Regions from separate parts of the Paenibacillus sp. FSL E2-0190 genome, predicted to be linked through region 1. Evidence: riboswitches for the same ligand, from Rfam matches in the RefSeq annotation. Region 1 holds a riboswitch; the other holds the start of a gene.
The links. Region 1 has a riboswitch for cyclic di-AMP ahead of NST25_RS00190 (3D domain-containing protein). Riboswitches for the same ligand answer to the same signal wherever they lie in the genome.
Positions count from the first base shown of each region.

Region 2: it holds a riboswitch for cyclic di-AMP, as region 1 does, so the genes downstream of both, NST25_RS02665 (hypothetical protein) here and NST25_RS00190 (3D domain-containing protein) in region 1, are expected to answer to the same signal.

Region 1 covers NZ_CP150306.1:40,111-44,794, reverse strand. The annotation lists gene rsmA (16S rRNA (adenine(1518)-N(6)/adenine(1519)-N(6))-dimethyltransferase RsmA) at 1-351, opposite strand, end outside; gene rnmV (ribonuclease M5) at 348-899, opposite strand; gene NST25_RS00190 (3D domain-containing protein) at 1,076-2,242, opposite strand; cyclic di-AMP (ydaO/yuaA leader) riboswitch at 2,528-2,757, opposite strand; gene NST25_RS00185 (TatD family hydrolase) at 2,956-3,726, opposite strand; gene NST25_RS00180 (HD domain-containing protein) at 3,778-4,684, opposite strand, start outside.
Region 2 covers NZ_CP150306.1:602,799-607,482, forward strand. The annotation lists gene NST25_RS02655 (hypothetical protein) at 60-512, opposite strand; gene NST25_RS02660 (hypothetical protein) at 553-1,074, opposite strand; gene NST25_RS02665 (hypothetical protein) at 1,089-1,643, opposite strand; cyclic di-AMP (ydaO/yuaA leader) riboswitch at 1,712-1,876, opposite strand; cyclic di-AMP (ydaO/yuaA leader) riboswitch at 2,296-2,485, shown strand; gene NST25_RS02670 (hypothetical protein) at 2,737-3,153, shown strand; gene kdpA (potassium-transporting ATPase subunit KdpA) at 3,370-4,684, shown strand, end outside.

The DNA.
Region 1 (4,684 bases):
ATCTTCCTTGAACATTTCCTGCAAGTTCACATTGAGGACATCATCGTTACGAACCTTAACATGGGGATAGGGGGAAAGTACGTCTTTTAATATTGGAATCAGTCTACGGTCAATCTCTACGGCAGTTACAGCACCCGCTGTTAGTGCCAGACGCTCCGTCAGCGCTCCAATTCCCGGCCCGATCTCCAGCGCCCCAGAATCGCTATCTAGTCCAGCAGCGTCTACAATCTTGTCCAAAATATTCTGATCAATCAAAAAATTCTGTCCCAGGCTTTTCTTGAACTTGAATCCATAACGTTGAATAATCTCTTTGGTCCGTTTTGGAGTCGAAATTTCCTCTCTACCACTCATGAAGTAATGCCTCCCTGATCAATTTGGGCGAGAGCCCCGGCAAATTCCTCCCGCGTAATCCCAAACATCGCCAGCCGCTTGTACAGCTGTTTGCCGTTACAATATCCGATTCCAAGCAAATTACCAAGTGCCATACGTCTTTCAGCAGCCCGAGGGTGTACAAGCATTCCAGCGGCCATAAGATCATCAATACCAATCAAAGCAGGTGCTCCTTCAAAAGAGGTATGTACATTACGCAGCGCATGACGAATCGCCTCTGGCGATGCATTCTCTACACCGATATCCCCTTTTCGAGTTGCGTCCTTCTCTGGAATAAAAGCATGCTTGCAGCCCGGCACCTTCGCTGAAACGATTTTACGAATTCGCTCCCCAGCATGGTCCGGGTCCGTAAGAATAATAACCCCTCTACGTTCCATAGCAAGCGCGATCTTAGCAATTACAGTCCGGTTTACAGCAGAGCCGCCTGTCTCAATGGTATCCGCTTCTACAGCACGCTTAATGGCTACGGTATCGCTTTTGCCTTCAACGACGATTAATTCCTTAATCATATTTCTTGACTCCTTCCAAAAAAAGCAAAAAGAAGAGGATTCGCTCCTCTTCTTTTGGTTAAAGAATGTATAAGTGATGAGCGGTTGCTCTGCGATCAACGAAATGATCATCCAGCGTTCCTTAACGGTTATCATCACTATAGCTTATCAAAGGATTTTTTGCAAAAGCTTCAGTTCTAGTTAAGCTCTGGTTTCACAGGTCCAATCACATAAACGGTACGTGATTTACGGCCGAAATTACGAGCATGGCTCAGGGAATCATAATAGACATCCACTTTATTGCCTTTAATGGCACCGCCAGTATCCTCTGCACGGCGGAATCCAAGCCCATCGATATAAACCCACCAGCCAATAGGAATTACATTCGGATCTACTGCAATTGTACGACCTTCCGTTACGCGTGTTCCGGAGGCAGTTTTAGTACCTATCCCTGGCTCTTCTGACGAATAAGCTGTCATGGAGACGTTCTTAATCATCTTCTTGTACTCAAAGTCTACGCCAGCCTTGCTTGTGACGTTCTTAGTCTTAGCGCTAACTTTAGTCGTTTTGGAGGTAGTGCTTGATTTGGAAGTTGTTGTAGCTTTAGCAACTACAGTAGGCTTAGGAAGTGCTTTAGTACCAACGGCAATGATCTTATCTTTTGTTACCGTTTGTACTTCCTTGCCGATCATGCGCATAGAGGCCAGTTCTCCGTCTTGATAGATCTTTTCAATATGCTGAACCATGACGCCTGGTTTGCCTGCCTGTGCCACTCTAACTGTTCCCACAGTAAGGGAGGGATCTGCTGTCTTAATAACACGGAAAGGTAAGTTAGTTGTTCGCTGTACCGTTTGCTTGTTGATACGAACGATCTTAATCTCCATGTCAGCAGAGATGGTGGTGTCTAACGAAGGAAAAATCTTATCATAGCCTTCTAGGTTGATACCCAGTTTGTCAATCGCTTGACCGATAGTGTCTTCGGTCGTATATAACGTTTTTGTTGCTCCGTCCGCAGTAAGGCTAAATTTCTGCGCACGATTGATAACGACACGGTCACCGTCTTTTATTTCATCACTCAGACCTAAAGATAATTCATCATGCGGCTGCAGCGAAATTTGCTCTTTCTCCAACACATCACCAAGAAGTGCTTCTCGCGTTTCAAGTGTCTGTGTTTGCCCGTCTATTACTAAAACTAATTGTTTATTACTTTGACCGTGTACGTACAGCAGAATTAACAGCGCGATTGCGATTGAAATCACACCTGCAAGTAAAAGTACGCGAGTATTTACTTGCTCCCACCGTAATGCGAAAGACCTGCTGGATGACTGCGAATCATGGGATACCTCTGGTTGGAATAAGCCCATTCTCTCCATCCTCCTTACATAGCCTCGTCGTCAATTTGTATATCATGAGGACTGAATTTCTTTGACGAAACTATTTGAGATTGTCACAGGATACGCACGTATTAACTTAGCGTCTCCTGCTCATGGATCGCCTGCTCGGCACAGCTACTCCCACACCTGTTATATAACAGTATGCGGGCAACATTCAGTTTATTCAAAAATAAAGAAGCCTAAAAAGAGTTCTCTTGAGGACTCTTTCGTGGCTTCTCCGATGTCAGAATACGCGGGAATGTTTGTGCACGAGGTTGCCTCTCTTACTTGCGCTTACGGGGTTAGCTGTCGGGTTCGGACGAAAGAGAGACGCCCTATTTCAGGTCACCCGCTCACGGCGGTTGCCCTTAAATTCACCCCAAAGACCACGTGAAGAAATCAAATATTGTTCTGCGGCAATTCCTAGTCGTATTCAAGATACAGGCATGCGGCAGTTCAATATTGGTTCCCCCGTTCTCCATACGGAGACTCAGCGAGACGATCCATGAATCAATGGCTGTCACAATAACAACAGCTCACATCACTGAAAAGATGATATCCTGTTTTGATGCATGTTGTAAAGGACGATTCAACCACGTTTACGCAAATATATGGTTAAAATATTGTAATAATCAGCCGTTTTTATATTAAAAAAGTTTAATATATCGGCCATTCTCTATTTTTCACCCGTTTTACTCCTGTTTTCAGACAATCCCAAATCGTTCCAGTGCGTTCGCATACGTAATTTTAGCTAATTCTTCCCATGTTAACCCTTTAATTTCAGCCGCAGCCTCTGCTACTAACTTCACATGAGCACTCTCATTTCGCTTGCCTCGGAAGGGGTGTGGAGTCAAATATGGAGCGTCTGTTTCGATCAATAATCGGTCCAATGGCGTCTGTGCAAGCACCTCTTTAGGCACTCTGGCATTTTTGAACGTGATCGGTCCTCCAAATGACAAATGAAATCCTAGGTCTAGACACATTTTTGCGGTTTCCCAGCTGCCTGAGAAAGAATGCATTACGCCACCAATTTCATTTGCTTTTTCCTCCCGTAAAATCCGTACGACATCTTCATGGGCATCACGGTCATGTATACAGATTGGCATTTTTAGTTCACGGGCTAGTCCAATTTGTTTGCGGAAGACCTCCTGCTGCACATCCTTGGGAGAGGTATCCCAATAATAATCCAACCCAATCTCTCCGATGGCCACCACTTTCTCATGGCTGCAAAGAGAGGCGATCCAATCGAGGTCCCCCTCTTTCATATCAATCGCATCCTGTGGATGCCAGCCCACCGCTGCATAAATATAATCATAAGATTCAGCCAGCTTCATCGTTGAAGGGATCGTTTCCCGATTAAATCCAATATTGATCATCTTGCTAACTCCGGCCTCTACTGCACGAGCTATAACTTCCTCGCGATCCTCGTCGAATTGAGGCGCATCTAAATGTGTATGTGTGTCGAACAGATACATTTTAAAGCTCACTCCTTGTTGTTTTTATCAATAGTTCCATAAATATTTGTATTATTTTGCAAAAATCTCTGCTACAGAAGAGGGCAACCGTGTAAGGGCTTTTTTCAGCTTATCCTGTGGGAAATATAGGTGATATCTGCCACGATGAATCCCGCTTATTGAGCGCACAATATCCGATACCTCTGAAATTTCCCGCAATTGCTCATTGCGATCAAGCAGTAAAATTTGATTATTGTCGAAGGCTGCTCCTGGACGGAACACATCATAAGGCAAATCTGTCGGATAATCAATCTCTAAGTCATATTCTGGGTTAAGTCCCGCTCCCGCAAAACTGCTGCGGATTTCCGTAATCATATCTGTATCCAAATTCTCGATCTCTACATATTTATACAGTTTACGATGAATAAAACGGGTACACAAGTCGCTTAATAACTCATCTTCTTCAAGTGTCCATTGCATAAAAGCAGTCTGTACCAGTGCCTCATCAAGCATTAAATATTGCTTCACTGTTACTTCTCCTCGAAAGAGATCTTCCAGCGGAGCGATCATAAAGCGAAATTTGTACTCCTCTTGGAACAATTCTTTAGCTCTACGGAAGATTTGACGCAAAATAATTTCAGAGCTGCGCGTCACCGGATGAAAATATACCTGCCAGTACATTTGATAACGCGACATTAAATAATCTTCAATGGCATGCATACCTGATTCTTTTACTACAATCCGCCCATTATAAGGACGAAGCATTCTCAAAATCCGATCAATATCGATGGTTCCATAGTTCACACCTGTATAGTACGCATCACGCAGCAAATAATCCATACGATCAGCATCCAGCGGACTGGAAACCAAATTGACAACAATTTCATGCTCATATGTCTTAGAGATAACTGAGGCTACTTTACGAGGAAAATCTTCCTCCACATCACGCAATATTTCGGTGATCTCCGTGTCCTCCAAA
Region 2 (4,684 bases), 560 kb from region 1:
GCTCCTGAGTCCGTTAGATGCTTCATGCGCTTAAAGATTGTCTGAATTCTAGTCAGTGACTAAATTATAGAAAGATTTGCGCTCGTTAGTATATCCGTTTGGGTGGTCATCTGCTCCCGTACAGCTCTAAGCTGTGCTTTCAGTGCGGGAACACTTTTTTGCAGAATAATGCTTATTTGAGAAAGAGGCAGCTTTAGGCCGTACCACATGACCTTCACAAGCTGTTCCTCCCAAGGTAATGCCTTAGCCGATAGAAGGGAGCGCCGGGCAAAAGAATCAGCACACTGGTGAATACAAGTGCGGTAAGCGTGGATAGAGAATAACTGAGGATCGAAATCATCCTGACGATATATTTTATGAAGCTCTGTGAAGGTGCGGATAGTAATCTTGTCTGCCTCATTAGATTGTTCTAACAACATGGAACTAAGTACGTAGACTTCATTAGTATACTTTTGGACACACTCTGCAAATTTAGTACTGTAGGTGGACTCGGGAGGTAAGGGGTCAGGCATGGTGAACACAATCCTTTCAGATTGAGAGATTTGCTTGAATCTATAATATAGAAAAGTAAGAGATGGATTTATTGATGAGATCGGCGGTGTCTGGTTCCGGGCAACTGTGTTTCTGCTGGGAGGCAGTGGATAAAGCTTTTGAAGGCTTGTAGTAGAGCCGTTCACTTCTGGAATTGCTCCCCCCTGCTGCAACACTGTACAGACGCCCTTGCTGAATATGCCCTGCCAAGGATTTACCCTGGAGCTTGGCCTTTAAATCCTGCAAAGCACCCTGAACTAGCTCAAGCTTAACCTGCTCCCAATCTGAACCTTCGCGGCGGACCTTATCCAGCGCTTCTTCAAGACGGCAATGACAGATGGCCCGTAAAAAGGAACTCCATTTAATGAGATCAAAATTTTTGGTGTTGGCAGAGATCAGACAAGCCCCCCAACTGCAGCCTCCCTTACAGGTGAGCTTCAGAATACCATAACGGCAGCCTTCAGCCCCTTCCATTCCATAGTGAATAGGCTCGGGTTCATCCAATACAAATACTTCAATGCGGGATAGTCTGCGCTGGTCCATAGTAGGGTTCCTCCTTAGATTTCCAAAAGCTTTAAGTCTACATGATGAGTGACACTAGCCTTTTCTACACAAGCGAGCATTTCCATTTTATTCTCACAGACTGCGGTGTGCTCTAGCCATAGTCGGAACTTTTCTTTTCGTATAACAGATAGATGTAAGGGAAAGGTGCTGCGGGATCTCAAGACATACCAACCGGCGCTTACATCTTTCCAAGGCTCCTTGAAGGCTGTAAACCACGGGAGCTTTTGGTGTGATGACCAATCCTGCTGCTGCTGTTGTTCTCGAATTTTTTTATATATCTCATATACAATCTTAGAGTCTAAACAGTCTTTACAAGAAGAAGGTGTGCTGAACTGGCGAAGGGCTTGGATCTGGTTCTGGCCAAATGCATAGCCTACAATGTACCTGTGATTATGTTCTTCGAACCACAAGGCCCCGAAACAAACGTAATTTAGACTTATCGGCTCAAGCAGCCCTTGATGTATCCCTAAATAATAGTGCTTCAAAACATTCACCCCATCCAGCGTGCTATCACCTAATAAGCTCAGGTAACGCAAAAACCGCAGCAAGAGGAGGACCTCTGCTGCGGTTTTGGATTACAGGCAGATATACCTGGGCCAAAGCGTGGCGGATCAAGGGTCTCTCTCTTTACGCTTACGAGGTTAGCTGTCGGATTCGGACGGTGAGAGTCGCCCTACCTATTGAGACTTATGCAGTCTCCTTTGGATTCACCCCAAGTAGGCCAGGTGGCCTGATGGTTCCCCCGTTCCCTGCGAATGCAGGAACTCAGCGTTGATTGTTTTTCATGAATTAGATTCAACCCGAATCATACTCTTTTCAAGATTTTCTGTAAAAAACGGAAAATGTTCTTTTAGAGCAATTTTAACCATATCCTGCCGACTACGACTGAAAAACGAGGTAAATAGGTATTTATGGCGTGTTATCGCGCCTCTTTCTCGCTCAGCCTCAGCTTCTTGCGTTTCTACCTATAATGGGAATTTGCAGTATTTTCGCTCTAAAAAGGTGAAAAAAATCACATGGGTTATAGATAGCGATTAAACGCTCCAAACTCGAGTAAACAAGAGATATAGAGAGATTAGATATCAAGTAAGCGCTATCTAATGGGAAAATAGTTTTTAATTTGCATTATTTTGGCATCATTCAGGTTTTACAAGTCTTCGTGCATAAGAGTATGATTACTCCTGTTTCAACGACAATCGAATATTTGATCCGCTTAATTTCCGATAAGGAAAGCGGGGGAACCAACAATCGGCAGCCGATGTGAGAGTCGGAAGCCGGTTATGGGGTGAATCCTGTAGAGGGTGTGAGTGAGCTCGCATCTATACAGGTAGGGCGACTCTCACCGCCCGAATCCGACAGCTAACCTCGTAAGCGTATGGAGAGAGGATGAGTGCAATGTGACCGCTAGCGAGCCACAGAGGAGATCCTTTGTGGCTTTTTGCTGTGCTCTTAGAAGCAAAGCATTTATGGAGGCCTCCCCTAAGAGGTCGCTAAATTCATCATTAGCGGTATTTGTAAGGCAGCGTCTAATGACGTGACACAACCGAGCTTTAGGTTGTGCCCGAAAATGACGATAGGTCAACATCCTTTCGGAGATTTTCGTTGCCTCCTTGTTGTAAATGAGCAGGAGGAGAAAAAAAGATGACGGATCAGAATGAATATGTGCTTGTATGTGCGCCTACAAAGGCGGGAGAACATTTCATTAAACTTCTGAAGTTCAGGGGTATTAAGATGGCGGGATTAACCAACAATGTGGCTGAGAAAGCTTTACTTGAGGAGCTCGGGATTGAGCAGGTTATTCTAGTGGATACCCGCCATCAGAGCACTTGGTTTCGCCCATCGTTCCCGGTAGGCAGGGTATATCTGTTTGAGAGCAGCTTTCCGCTTTGCTGCCGCTATATTCAGATGTGCCGTACCTGGACGACACAGCCGATTTTTGTGATTACAAGTTCAATAAATCCTAGATTGGTCTATAAAAGACTTGGTGCGAGCTATGTAATCTATTCCCATAGTGGTGATGCTGATTTTCTAATCGATAGATCACCTCATCAAGGATAATGGAAGGAGTGCGGAAGATATGATGGATCTGTATATGGTGGCTTCGTTAGCTGTAATTTACGGGTTATTTTATGGCTTTATGCGCTGGTGCGCAGGTGTAGTTGAGGATACGGGGAGGGATAAGCTGTGATTCTAGTAATCGCTGTTACCCTACTGTTGTTTATATATCTGGTTTACGCGTTGATTCATCCTGAGAAATTTTAAGGAGGGGCATTCATGGGCATTTTGCAAATAGTCGTCGTAATTGTAATTCTCATCTTGCTGGTCAAGCCGATGGGAACGTATTTATATCATGTATTTTCTAACGAACCGAATCGTACGGATCGCTGGTTTGCAGGCACAGAGAAAGGTATTTATAAGCTGATCGGCCTGAAAAAACGGGACGGAATGTCCTGGAAGAAGTATGCACTCAGCTTTGTTTTAACTAATATCGTACTGGTTGCTTTCAGTTATATTTTTCTAAGATTACAGCGGGGATTGCCGCTGAACCCGAATGGAATTGCCGATATGGAACAGACGCTTTCATTCAATACGGTGATCAGCTTTATGACCAATACGAACCTGCAGCATTATAGCGGGGAGACGGGACTATCGTATTTTTCACAAATGGCAGTCATCACGATGATGATGTTCACGTCTGCAGCGAGCGGATTTTCTGTTGCGGTTGCTTTTGTCAGAGGGATTACAGGACAGAAATCAGTCGGGAACTTTTTCGAGGACTTCGTAAAAGCACATATTCGTGTATTCATTCCATTAGCTCTGCTAGTTTCATTGGTGCTGGTAGGATTGCATGTGCCACAAACGCTCAAGCCATCGCTTGAGGTCACTACACTCGAAGGGCAGACGCAACAAATCGCTATCGGTCCAGTCGCTTCTTTGGAATCAATTAAACACTTAGGTACGAATGGTGGCGGCTTCTTCGGAGCCAATTCAGCGCATCCTTTTGAGAACCCTAATCCACTTACGAACGTTCTGGAGATTCTCTCTATGTGGATGCTGCCAGCCTCTTTGCCATATATGTACGGATTGTTCGCTAAGAACAAACGTCAGGGCTGGGTGATTTTCACAGCAATGATGACCTTGTTCGTACTACTGCTGGGATTGAATTATTATGCGGAAACCAAAGGCAATCCAGCTATCAATGCGCTGGGGATCGAGTCTTCGCAAGGCAGCATGGAAGGTAAAGAGGTACGTTTTGGTATCCCGCAATCTTCGCTGTTCACTTCGGTAACAACGGCAGCTACGACAGGTAGTGTTAACAATATGCATGATACGCTGACACCGCTGGGTGGCATTACCCCTCTGGCCCTAATGATGCTCAACAACGTCTTCGGGGGAAAAGGTGTCGGACTAATCAATATGCTGATGTATGCCATCATGGGCGTCTTCTTATGTGGACTAATGGTCGGCAGAACACCAGAGTTTCTCGGGCGAAAGATAGAAGCCAAGGAGATGAAGCTGATTGCGATTGCTATCCTTGTGCATCCGTTCATTATCCTTGTACCAACAGCAGGTGCGTTCTTAACGGACT